3 linked regions of the Labrenzia sp. VG12 genome follow. The protein of the gene in region 2 interacts with the protein of the main gene of each other region in a pairwise test. Links are inferred from orthologs where the notes say so. Each region holds a gene or a part of one and is shown on either strand. Other genes may lie near its edges.

Region 1 (3,820 bases), 330 kb from region 2 along the record:
GTTCAGGCGGGTCAGTGCCTTGCGGGTTTTCAGGACCGGCAAGGGGCATTTCAGGCCTTTCAGATCAAGCTGCGTTGCCGATGACACCAATCAGTCTCCATTGATATTTGGGCGTATTATCCGCAACATAGTCAAATTGAGCCCGATGGACAGTGGTTCATACAAGTTTAGGAGTTGAAATCTAGGTTGTGTTGTCAAGTCAGCGCAGCTGGGCCGATCATGTGACTTCTCGCAGACGCATTGCCGGTCTGGAAAGACCCCGACTTGAAGGCGTCAACGCGAGGCACGGTGCAAACAGGGGCAAATATGAGAGCAGGATTTTGGAACGTCGTGAGCACTGCGTTCATCGTTCTTTGCCTTTTGAACCCGTCGGCGAATGCCGAACCAGAGGAAATCACTCTGGTCACCCAGAGTTTTGCGCCGTTGCAGTGGGACAATGAGGGCGCGCCCGACGGCTACGTGACCGCCTTTCTCCTTGCTGCGGCAGAACGGGTCAATCAAACCGTTCCGGTCACGATTTCAGGCTACGAGTTTCTGCCCTGGAAACGGGCGATGCTGACCGCTGAAACGGTCCCGAACGTTATGTTTTTTTCCCTGTCGCGCACGCCCGAGCGGGAAGACAAGTTTTACTGGCTCGGCGAAGTCTCTCCTTACGGTCAATACTTCTATCAATTGTCTTCCGAGCCGGAGATCGCCGTCGACAGCATTGAGGAGCTGCGCGATCTGGACATAAAGATCGGGGTGCAGGATGGCAGCAATCTGCATGCCTATCTCAACAAGATCGGATTTGAGGGTTCTTCGAATGTCGTTCCGATAACGGATTACCACCAAGGTATCGAGATGCTTTTTCTCGGCCGCATCGACCTGTTGCCCTTGACCGGGTTCCTGGCCGAGGCGAGTGCTTGCAAACAGGGATATGACGGCAGGCAGCTGAAACAGGTGGTTTTTGTCGAGGCTCTGGCCAAGCCGCTTTGGGCAGTGTTCAGCAAGGGCACGGATCAAGAGCTGGTCGCGGCGTTTCAGGGTGCCATGGAAGACTTGAGGGCTGAAGGTTTCCTGGACGCCCAGATCCAGGAACATCAGGCCAATTGGCAGACACTTGCCTGCGGCGCCTTGACAGCGGGCAAATGACACACGACGTCAAAGCTCCTGGCAATGAAATTGGATCAGCTCGCATGAACGGCACGGCAATCACTCCCCTGGATGTCCTCGATTTCTGGTGGCAGGCAGGCGCTTCGAAATGGTTCGCCAAGGACGACAAGTTTGATGCACGCTGCAAGAAGACGTTTCTGGAGGCCATAGAGGCTGCCGCCTCCGGCGCGCTTGACCACTGGCTTGGCACCGCTGACGGGGCGTTGGCGCTGCTTCTGCTGCTCGATCAGATGCCGCGCAATGTCTATAGAGGGACGCCGAATGCGTTCATGGCGGATGGCAAGGCTGTCGAGGTTGCTGAAAAGGCGCTCGAGAAAGGCTTCGACAAGGCCTATCCGAAAGACGTCAGGGGCTTTTTCTACCTGCCATTCGAACATTCGGAAAACATGGCGCATCAGGAGCGGAGTGTGGATCTGTGCCGCCAGCTTGGCGACAGGGAGCTTTATCACTATGCGCTGATCCACATGGATGTGATCCGCCGCTTCGGCCGCTTTCCGCATCGCAACAGTTTCCTCGGCAGGCAGTCCACGCCGGAGGAAGAAGCCTATATGGAAAGCGGCGGCTTTTCGGCCTGACGCGCGGTTTCCCGGTCCCACCTGAGGGCGCGATGCGCCTGTCCAAAGGCTCGCTGCCTCGTTTTTGTGCGTACAAGTTCAGAGACTCTATTTTGCCTATTTTTTGACCAGAGACATATTGAGAGGTCAAAAAATAGGCAGAAAACCTGCCTGAAATCCGGTCAGGGCTGGTTCATCATTTCTTTGCTTTTTTGTTTTGTTGCGGTGCAAAACCGCGGGTTTCCGCCATCCATTCTCCCGAAAATCCAAGTTGGCACGGTCTTTGATTAGTAGAGGCCGACACCGGCCCGGACCCACAAGCGTGGGCAAGCCAAAGACCTGAGACGCTCCTTCCAGAGGGGGACACAAGCAGGCGCGCACTCCGGGGTGGTCGGCCAGCTTCTTCGACGGGAAGGGGCATCAAGCAAGGGGAATGGAACGAGCAATGAAAATAGTGATGGCCATCATCAAGCCGTTCAAGCTCGACGAAGTGCGGGATGCTTTGACCGGCATCGGCATTCAGGGTCTGACGGTGACGGAAGTGAAGGGCTATGGGCGCCAGAAGGGGCACACCGAGATCTACCGCGGCACCGAATATGCCGTCAGCTTCCTGCCGAAGCTGAAGATCGAAGTCGCTGTGGACGCTGCCTCCGTCGACAAGGTTGTCGAAGTGATTTCGGGTGCCGCCAAGACCGGCCAGATCGGAGACGGCAAGATCTTTGTCCACTCGATCGACCAGGTCGTGCGCATTCGCACCGGCGAAGCCGACGCCGAAGCTCTCTGATTTAGGTAAGGAAACGTATCATGAAAAAACTTGTCGCAATGGGCGCGACGTCGCTTGCCCTGCTGAGCCTTTCGGCTCTGCCGGTGCTGGCGCAGGATGCCGAGGCCGCTCCGGCCGTTTCTCCCGAAGTTGCTTACATCTTCAACACGCTGCTGTTCCTGATCGGCGGGTTCCTGGTGATGTGGATGGCGGCTGGTTTCGCCATGCTGGAAGCCGGACTTGTCCGTTCCAAGAACGTGTCGATGCAATGCCTGAAGAACATCTCGCTTTACTCGATCGCGGGTCTGATGTTCTGGATCACCGGTTACAACCTGATGTATTCCGGCGTTGACGGCGGCTTCATGGGGTCCTTTGGTCCTTATTCCTTCGACGCTGTCGGCGGCGATGCGCTCGACACCGGCTACTCCACGGCCTCCGACTGGTTCTTCCAGATGGTGTTCTGTGCGACCACCGCGTCCATCGTGTCGGGTACCCTGGCCGAGCGTATCAAGCTGTGGCCGTTCCTGATCTTCACCGTGGTTCTCACGGGTATTCTCTATCCGATCACCGGTTCCTGGGAATGGGGCGGCGGCTGGCTCAACGGCGAATTCGTCACCGGCATTGGCGGCGCTGAATTCTCCGACTTCGCGGGTTCCACGCTGGTGCACTCCGTCGGCGGCTGGGCAGCCCTGACCGGTGCGATCATCCTCGGTGCGCGTAAAGGCAAATACGGTGCAGACGGTTCCGTGCATCCGTTCCCGGGGTCTTCCATGCCGCTGGCAACGCTGGGTACCTTCATCCTGTGGCTCGGCTGGTTCGGCTTCAATGGTGCGTCCCAGCTTGCCATGGGCTCCATCGGTGACGTCTCCGACATCTCGCGCATCTTTGCCAACACAAACCTTGCCGCTGCTGCCGGTGTGGTGGTTGCCGTCCTGCTGACCCAGGTTCTCTACAAGAAGGTCGACGTGACCATGGCCCTGAACGGCGCGCTGGCCGGCCTGGTGGCCATCACGGCCGAGCCGCTGCAGCCGAGCGTCTGGGCTTCCGTCTTCATCGGCGGTGTCGGTGGCGCCATCGTGGTCTTCGCCGTGCCGATGCTCGACAAGTTCAAGATCGACGACGTTGTCGGTGCCATCCCGGTCCACCTGCTGGCAGGTATCTGGGGCACGCTGATCGTGCCGCTGACCAACTCCGATGCTTCCTACGTGTCGCAGCTGATCGGCATCATCTCCATCGGCCTGTTCACGACGGTCACCAGCGCAGTTGTCTGGTACGCCCTGAAAGCTTCCGTGGGCATCCGGGTCTCCGACGAGGAAGAGGCTCTCGGTCTCGACAAGGTCGAGGTCGGCGT
Region 2 (4,294 bases):
CCGCAAAAAGGCGCCGGAACAGATTGGGCAGACGGAAGGCAACAACAAAGGCGTCGGCAACGGGGCCGGCGCCGACGGCTGCGGCCAGCAACACATCCCGGACGAAGCCGAGCAGGCGGCTGAGCAATGTCGCGCCGCCAACGGTTGCAAAGTTGCGCACAAGGCTCATGCGGTCGGGATTCCAAGGTCGATCTGGGTCATCAGGAGGCCTGGCGCTGGACTTTACGCGTGGCAGGGGCGGCGGGATCGAGCTCGACATGGCCTTCGACCGCATCGGACAGGCGTTCCCGGATGATTTCCTGACGGCCGATATTGGCAATTTTCTGGCCGGTCAGGTCGGTCACATAAAAAACGTCGACCACCTTTTCCCCGAAGGTCGAGATATGGGCGGAGCCGATGTTGAGATTGAGCGTCGCAATCGACCGGGTCAGGTCATAGAGCAGTCCCGGCCGGTCGAGACCTGAAATCTCCAGAACCGTGTAGTCGTCGGACAGGGCGTTGTTGACCAGAACTTCGGTCGCGACCTTGAAGGCCTTCATGCGGCCCTTCACGGCGCTTTTCTTGGCGACCGGTTCCGGCAGCTTCTCGTCGCCGCGCAAGGTGGTCTCGATCAGTCGGGCAATCCGGTCACCACGCCGCTGTTCATCCATATCGTCCGGCAGTTCCCGGCCGATGAAAATCGTGTCGAGTGCAAAACCGTCTGTCGTCGTGTCGATCTGCGCGTCGACAATATTGGCGCCGGTCGTGTAGCAGGCGCCGGCAATGATCGAGAGCAGCCGCGGATGGTCCGGTGCCATCAAGGTCAGCTCCGTGACGCCTTCAAAGGCGCGCGGGGTGACCTGGTGAGCCAGGTATTTCTTTTCGGCGTCCGCGGCATGCAGCAATTCGGCATGGGCCAGCAACCGGTCCGGTTCCGTGCGCAGCCAATAGGCCGGGTAATGGCGCTTGAGATAGGCGTTGCGGTCCTTCTGCTTCCAGTGGCCGAGCTTTTGGGCAAGTTCTGCCTTGGCCTTGTCGATTGCCTGGCTGTGGGAGAGCTTGGAATGCCCGCCGGACAGATGCGGTTCGGTGGCATAAAAGAGCGTGCGCAGCAGCTGGCCTTTCCAGCCGTTGAAAACCCCGGGCCCGACCGCCCGGATGTCGGCCACCGTCAGGATCAGAAGCAGTTTCAACCGTTCCAGGGACTGAACCGTGTTGGCGAAATCCGTAATGGTTTTCCGGTCCGTCAGATCGCGTGACTGGGCAATGGTGCTCATGTCCAGGTGGCGTTCGATCAGCCAGGCAACCGTCTCCGTTTCCGCATCGTTCAGCCCGAAACGCGGACACAGCTTGCGGGCAACCCGGGCACCGGCAATCGAGTGGTCTTCCGGCCGGCCCTTGGCAATGTCGTGCAGGAACATGGCGACATAAAGCACCTTGCGGTTCTGCAGCGTCAGGATCAGGTCGGTCGCAAGCGGGTGGTCATCGCCTGAATTGCCCCGCTCGATCTCCGCCAGCACGCCGATCGAGCGGATCAGATGCTCGTCGACCGTGTAGTGGTGATACATGTTGAACTGCATCATCGCCACGACCTTGCCGAACTCCGGCACGAACCGGCCCAGAAGCCCGGTTTCGTTCATCTTGCGCAGCACCTTCTCCGGCGTGTTCCGGGACGTGAGAATCGACAGAAACAGGCGATTGGCTTCCGGATCGGCGCGCAGGTCGGCATCCACCAGCTTCAGCGAGTGACGCATCAGCCGGGTCAGGTTCGGGTGCAGGTTGTAGTCGTTCTTGTCGGCGATCTGGAAGACGCGCAGCAGATTGGTGGGGTCGGTCTCGAACACCGTGTCTGAAACCGCGTTGAGGCGGTTGTTTTCCACCACGAAACCCGACGCGCCCTCAACCGGTTTGGCAGTCGCCGAGAGACGGCCGCTGCGCAGGCGGCGCATCATGCCGCTCAGGCCCTTGCCGCGCGGTTCCTTGACGTGTTCTTCCTCCAGCGCGGCGCAGATGATGCGGGTGAGATCACCGACATCCTTGGCCACGAGAAAGTAGTGTTTCATGAAGCGCTCGACATCCTTCATGCCCGGATGCTGGGTGTAGCCGAGCCGGATCGCGATCTCGCGCTGGACCTCGAAGGACAGGCGCTCTTCCGGCCGCCCGGTCAGGAAATGCAGGTGACAGCGTGCCGCCCAGAGAAAGTCTTCCGATTTCTTGAAGCGGGCATATTCGGACCGCGTCAGAACCCCCTTCTTGACCAGCTCGCCCTGACGTTCGACGCGATAATGATATTTCGCGATCCAGAACAGCGTGTTGAGGTCACGCAGCCCGCCCTTGCCTTCCTTGATGTTCGGCTCGACCAGATAGCGCGACATGCCCTGGCGCTGATGGCGCTCATCCCGCTCCAGAAGTTTGGCGGCAATGAATTCCGAACTGGTGCCTTCCACCACTTCCTTGTCGAAGCGCTGCACCAGTTCCTCATAAAGGGGCTCGTCACCCCAGATGAAGCGGGCCTCGAGGATCGACGTGCGAATGGTCATGTCCGCCCGGGAGAGCCGCAGGCATTCGTCGATGTTGCGGGTAGCATGACCGACCTTGAAGCCCAGATCCCAGAGCATGTAGAGGATATACTCCACGACCTGCTCGCCCCAGGGGGTCTGCTTGTAGGGCAGTACAAACAGAAGATCGATGTCCGACCCCGGCCCCAGAGTGCCACGGCCGTAGCCGCCCACCGCGGCAATGGCCATGCGCTCTGCAGCCGACGGGTTGGTGATCCGGTAGACATGACGCAGGGCGAAATCGTAGATCACGCGGATCAGTTCGTCCTGGACATAGGAAAGGCGTGCGGCGCAAACCAGTCCGCGGCCATCCTCATCCAGCTTTGCCCGAACCTTGTCCCGGGTGGACTTGACCTCTTTTTTCAGCTCCGCAAGGACAGCCGACCGGACTTTCATATCCGACCCGTCGCCGTCATTTGCCGCGGTCAGGGCGGACAAACGTTGTCTCAGGTCATCTGAATCGATCAGTCCGGCGAGGTCTTCCTGGGCGAGTTTCATGCTGGTCAAGAGTTCCGTTCATGGAGCGCAGTCTTGGAGCAAGGTTATATAGGGTTCGCGGTTGAAGGACAGGTAAATCCTTTGCATCCCTGACGGCGGGTTCTGAACTGTCCGCGAAGAATGGCCGTTTCTTTTCGTCATGCCATGGCGCGACCATGGCATCCATGCCGTGCCGTCTCAACAGGTTCAGCTAACGCTACCGGCAAGGCAATGGCATGGATTGCCGGATCAAGCCCGGCAATGACGAACGGAACGGTTGGAGCGTGCTGTTCGCGGTACCAATGGTTGGAAACAGCTGGTATTCAAACATCATCCTTCACGGCCGCCACCCGCAGCTGGTGCAGGAGGGTGGCAAGGGACTCCTCGGACAGGCCGCCGATTTTCAATGCCAGCTGATTGGCCAGTTCCGTTGCCTTGGGATCCATGCCGGCCGTATCGATCACGACGCGCGGATCCGACAGCTCCGCCAGGCGCTGGATTTCCTCTGCCTCGTCCCAGATGACGTTGAAATAGGCGATGATCCGCTGCACCAGGAACCAGGTCGGCTTGCCGCGCTTGCCGTGTTCCAGCGCCGACAGATAGGCACTCGAGACGGACAATGCTGCCGCCATTTCCTTCAGCGACACATTGCGTTTTGCCCTCAGTTCCCGGATTTTTGCGCCAAGCGGTGTCACGGTCCTACCTTCTTTTGCGTATGCGGACATAAAGGGCGCCACCGCCGCCGTGGCTCGGATGGGCCTCCTCATAGCCCAGCACCACGGAACGCATGTCGGGCATCGCCAGCCACTGCGGAACCATTCTGCGCAAAACACCGCGTTCGTCCATATAGGCACGGGTTTCCCCACCACCTTTGCCGGTGATGACCAGCACAATCTGATGGCGCCGCGTCTGGGCACGATACAGAAACGCCCTCAGCCGCTCATGCGCCTGGTGCTGGGTGAGACCGTGGAGATCGATACGGGCATCTATCGCCTTGACGCCGCGCACGACCTTGCGGCGGTAACGGTGCTCCAGCTGATGCAGCGGCAAGGGGGCCTTGGGCGGTCTGGTGGCCGGCGGCGCCTTGATCGCGGTTGCCGTCTTCGGTTTTCCGACGGGCTTTTCGGCTGTTTCCTCGACAGCCTGCGCAAGCTGCTGTTCCAGGTCTTTTGCCCGCTCGGCATCGAGCGGGGTCAGCGTACGGGCCACCTTGCCCCAAAGGTCCCGATCCTCCGGCGATAGCGCCCCCTTTTTCCCCCGCCGCGCCATATCAGTCCGTC
Region 3 (3,778 bases), 2.8 Mb from region 2 along the record:
GTCGAAATGGCCCCCTTCACGGTGCCGCACCGCATCTACCTGCTTGCGCACAAGGACAATCCGCTCAACACGACCGGCTATCTCGACGCCTTCAACCTCGGCCTTCAGCGCATTGTCGACAATGGCAAGTACGGCCAGATCTCGTCCTTCTTCAATGACGAGTTCGCCCGCCGGGCCGGCGGCAAGTAAAAAGGGAAAGGATACCGGCCGTCAGCGCTCACTGGTGGCCGGCTCCATCAAGCGCCGGATGGGCGCTTTCAGCGCAGCCGGCAGATCTTCCGAGATGAGACCCGGGCCGGCTTCACATCCGGCAGCACCATGCAGCCAGACTGCCTGACAGCCAGCCTCAAACCCTTCCACGGACCGGGCCAACAGCCCGGCGGCAATACCGGCAAGCACATCACCGGATCCCGCCGTTGCCAGCCACGGCGGCGCATTCCGGTTGATCGCGGCGCGGCCATCAGGCGCGGCAATAACGGTGTCGGGTCCTTTAAGAACAACCACAGAGCCGGATCGCGCCGATGCCGCCCGCGCCCGCTGCAGTTTGCCGCCTTCAAGATCCGGAAACAGCCGGACAAACTCACCTTCATGCGGTGTCAGGATGACCGGGCTAGTGCGCTGCCCGATCTCTCGGAACAACATCTCGGGCGCCTCCGCGAAACTGGTAAGGGCGTCTGCATCCAGCACGGTCGCTCTGTCCGTCTTCAAAATCTCCAGGACCGAATGGCGCGTTCTTTCGCCAACGCCGTGAGCCGGACCGATCAGGGCAGCGTTAAGGCGCTTGTCCTCAAGAAAGCGGGGAATGGCCTCCGGACCTGCCAGCTTTTTCAGCATCACGGCCGTCAGGTGACAGGCATTGACCATCAGCGCATTGGGGGGCGACGCCAGAGTGACGAGCCCGGCGCCCGCTCTCAGCGCCGCTTCTGCGGCAAGACGAGCGGCGCCCGTCGCCGAAGGCGCCCCGCCAAACACCACGGCATGCCCCTTTGTGTATTTGTGATCCACGACCGATGGCACGGGGAAGGCATCCTGCCAAAGGTCTGGCGTGTTGGCGAAAGCGACCGGCCGGATCCCGTCCAGCACCTCGTCCCGAATGCCGATATCTGCCACTGTCAGCTTGCCGCAGAGCGCACGCCCGGGATAAAGCAGGTGCCCCGGCTTCGGCCTGAAAAAGGTAACGGTTTCCCGCGCGGCCACCGCAGTGCCGAGAGCGGCGCCGTCCGCGCCGTTGACGCCGGAGGGAAGATCAACGGCAACAACTGGTTTTCCGGCTTGATTGACGGCTGCAATCAAGTCCGCAATTGCACCAGACAGGGGTCTGTCGAGCCCGGCACCAAACAAAGCATCAACAACAACATCTGCTCTTGAGAGCGCGCGCGACAGATCGTCAGTGAGCGCCTCGCCCTGATGCGCTGGAGCATCTGGCAGGCCCATGCGTTGAAAAGCTGTCAGCGCGTCCCCCTTGAGCACGCTGGCCGGCTTCACAAGACGGACATCCACCTGAAAACCACGCGCTGACAGGCACCGGGCGGCAATGAAGCCGTCGCCGCCATTGTTGCCGGGCCCGCAGAGCAGCAGGATGTTGCCCCCGTCCGGTGCAAGATTTGCGGTGACCCGCGCGACGGCCTGCCCTGCCCGTTCCATGAGCACAATGCCCGGCACTCCGGCAGCAATCGTGCGCCGGTCGGCTTCGGCCATTTCGTCCGGTGTGAGCAAAGCCGCACGTTTCCAGGTCTTCGATGAGTTCATGTGACGGTTTCTCCTGCTCGAAGCTGCAAGGTGACCGTGATCGTCAAACTTGTCGAGTTTGGAAGATCTGATGCGCAAGTGACCACAAATTCTGCCTATTTTTTGTTCTGTTTGATTATATTTTATGCACCCCAAGGTGTCTGCGCGCCCATATGCATTGACCGGCCCGTGAGTTCTGCCACTTTTTGCGGCGGATTTCCCGGCTTCGCATTTTTTTCAACATCACGACCAACGGTTGGCACACATCGTGCTTTAAGAGGACAACGGTCCCTGCTGGGCTCGATGGGTCGCTTTGACCCATTGCACCTGGAAAAGGTCCTGCCGACAAATGGCCTTCATAGTGGAGAGAGACACAAGGTGATGAAAAAGATCGAGGCGATCATCAAACCCTTCAAACTGGACGAGGTCAAAGAGGCGCTGCAGGAGGTTGGTCTCCAGGGCATCACGGTGACCGAAGCCAAGGGGTTCGGCCGCCAGAAGGGCCACACGGAACTCTATCGCGGCGCAGAATATGTGGTCGATTTCCTGCCGAAGGTGAAAGTGGAAATCGTCCTGGGCGACGACATGGTCGAAAAGGCCGTCGAAGCCATCCGCTCCGCCGCACAGACCGGCCGGATCGGCGACGGCAAGATCTTTGTATCCAATATTGAAGAGGCGGTCCGCATCCGGACAGGCGAGTCCGGCATCGACGCCATCTGACCCACCAATCCGGCATCCGCCGGTAATCCTAATTCCGGTTCGAAAGCTCCAGAGCCAGATTTCGAGACGCTCTGTCGGACCGGAACGAAACCCAACCGTTCACACGAAAAATCAAAGGGATGGACATTATGACCACTGCCGCTGAAGTCCTGAAGGAGATTCAGGAAAAGGACGTGAAATTCGTCGATCTGCGCTTCACCGATCCGAAGGGCAAAATGCAGCACGTCACCATGGATGTTGCACTTGTCGACGAAGACATGTTCGCTGAAGGCGTTGCCTTCGACGGCTCGTCCATTGCAGGCTGGAAGGCCATCAACGAGTCCGACATGATGCTGATCCTGGATCCGGAATCCGCACACATGGATCCGTTCTTTGCCCAGTCCACCATGGCGATCTTCTGCGACGTCGTCGACCCGATCACCGGCGAAGGTTACAACCGTGACCCGCGCATGACTGCCAAAAAGGCAGAGGCCTACGTCAAGTCCGGCGGTTTCGGCGACACCATCTATGTCGGTCCGGAAGCCGAATTCTTCATGTTCGACGATGTCCGCTTCAACGCCGACCCGTACAACACCGGCTTTGTCCTGGACAGCTCCGAACTGCCGTCCAACATGGGTTCCGAGTATGAGACCGGCAACCTCGGCCACCGTCCGCGCACCAAGGGCGGCTACTTCCCGGTCCCGCCGGTCGACAGCGCACAGGACATCCGTTCCGAAATGCTGTCCGTCATGGGCGAAATGGGCGTTCCGACCGAAAAGCATCACCACGAAGTGGCTGCTGCCCAGCACGAACTCGGCATGAAATTCGACCATCTGACCCGCTGCGCCGACAACATGCAGGTCTACAAGTACGTCGTGCACCAGGTCGCTCATGCCTATGGCAAGACCTCGACCTTCATGCCGAAGCCGGTTTTCGGCGACAACGGTACCGGCATGCACTGCCACCTGTCGATCTGGAACAACGGCGAGCCGACCTTTGCCGGCAACCAGTATGCTGATCTCTCCGAGACCTGCCTCTACTTCATCGGCGGCATCCTGAAGCACGCCAAGGCCCTCAACGCCTTCACCAACCCGTCCACCAACTCCTACAAGCGTCTGGTGCCGGGCTACGAGGCTCCGGTTCTTCTGGCCTACTCCTCGCGCAACCGGTCGGCGTCCTGCCGTATTCCGTTCACCGCGTCGCCGAAAGCCAAGCGCGTTGAAGTGCGCTTCCCGGATCCGACCGCGAACCCGTACCTGTGCTTCTCCGCTCTCCTGATGGCCGGCCTCGACGGCATCAAGAACAAGATCCATCCGGGCGATGCCATGGACAAGAACCTCTACGACCTTCC

The links. The genes of interacting proteins can lie anywhere in the genome.
Region 1: the proteins of CHH27_RS19990 (region 2) and CHH27_RS18340 interact in binary tests that used the Escherichia coli proteins (3 or more experiments, as listed by UniProt). The link is inferred for Labrenzia sp. VG12 from one-to-one orthologs.
Region 3: the proteins of CHH27_RS19990 (region 2) and CHH27_RS07045 interact in binary tests that used the Escherichia coli proteins (3 or more experiments, as listed by UniProt). The link is inferred for Labrenzia sp. VG12 from one-to-one orthologs.

The regions. Positions count from the first base shown.
Region 1 is NZ_CP022529.1:3,959,445-3,963,264, reverse strand. What follows is about bases 933-3,820. They hold CHH27_RS18340 (P-II family nitrogen regulator), read left to right. Parts: upstream 933-2,151; coding sequence 2,152-2,490; downstream 2,491-3,820. Other genes in these bases: CHH27_RS18335 (ammonium transporter), read left to right, coding at 2,511-3,820; CHH27_RS18345 (DUF924 family protein), read left to right, coding at 1,176-1,727; CHH27_RS18350 (ABC transporter substrate-binding protein), read left to right, coding at 933-1,131. In the rest of the region: CHH27_RS18355 (sulfurtransferase TusA family protein), read right to left, coding at 1-87; more of CHH27_RS18350, read left to right, coding at 331-932. UniProt on the Escherichia coli protein: Involved in the regulation of nitrogen metabolism. Regulates the activity of its targets by protein-protein interaction in response to the nitrogen status of the cell.
Region 2 is NZ_CP022529.1:4,289,694-4,293,987, reverse strand. What follows is about bases 1-3,363. They hold CHH27_RS19990 ([protein-PII] uridylyltransferase), read right to left. Parts: upstream 3,036-3,363; coding sequence 201-3,035; downstream 1-200. Other genes in these bases: CHH27_RS19985 (helix-turn-helix domain-containing protein), read right to left, coding at 3,338-3,363; murJ (murein biosynthesis integral membrane protein MurJ), read right to left, coding at 1-169. In the rest of the region: more of CHH27_RS19985, read right to left, coding at 3,364-3,709; CHH27_RS19980 (Smr/MutS family protein), read right to left, coding at 3,714-4,283; CHH27_RS19975 (murein transglycosylase A), read right to left, coding at 4,285-4,294.
Region 3 is NZ_CP022529.1:1,536,477-1,540,254, forward strand. The notes cover bases 933-3,778. They hold CHH27_RS07045 (P-II family nitrogen regulator), read left to right. Parts: upstream 933-2,109; coding sequence 2,110-2,448; downstream 2,449-3,778. Other genes in these bases: CHH27_RS07040 (NAD(P)H-hydrate dehydratase), read right to left, coding at 933-1,749; glnA (type I glutamate--ammonia ligase), read left to right, coding at 2,577-3,778. Also shown: CHH27_RS07035 (LysM peptidoglycan-binding domain-containing protein), read left to right, coding at 1-189; more of CHH27_RS07040, read right to left, coding at 211-932. UniProt on the Escherichia coli protein: P-II indirectly controls the transcription of the glutamine synthetase gene (glnA). P-II prevents NR-II-catalyzed conversion of NR-I to NR-I-phosphate, the transcriptional activator of GlnA. When P-II is uridylylated to P-II-UMP, these events are reversed.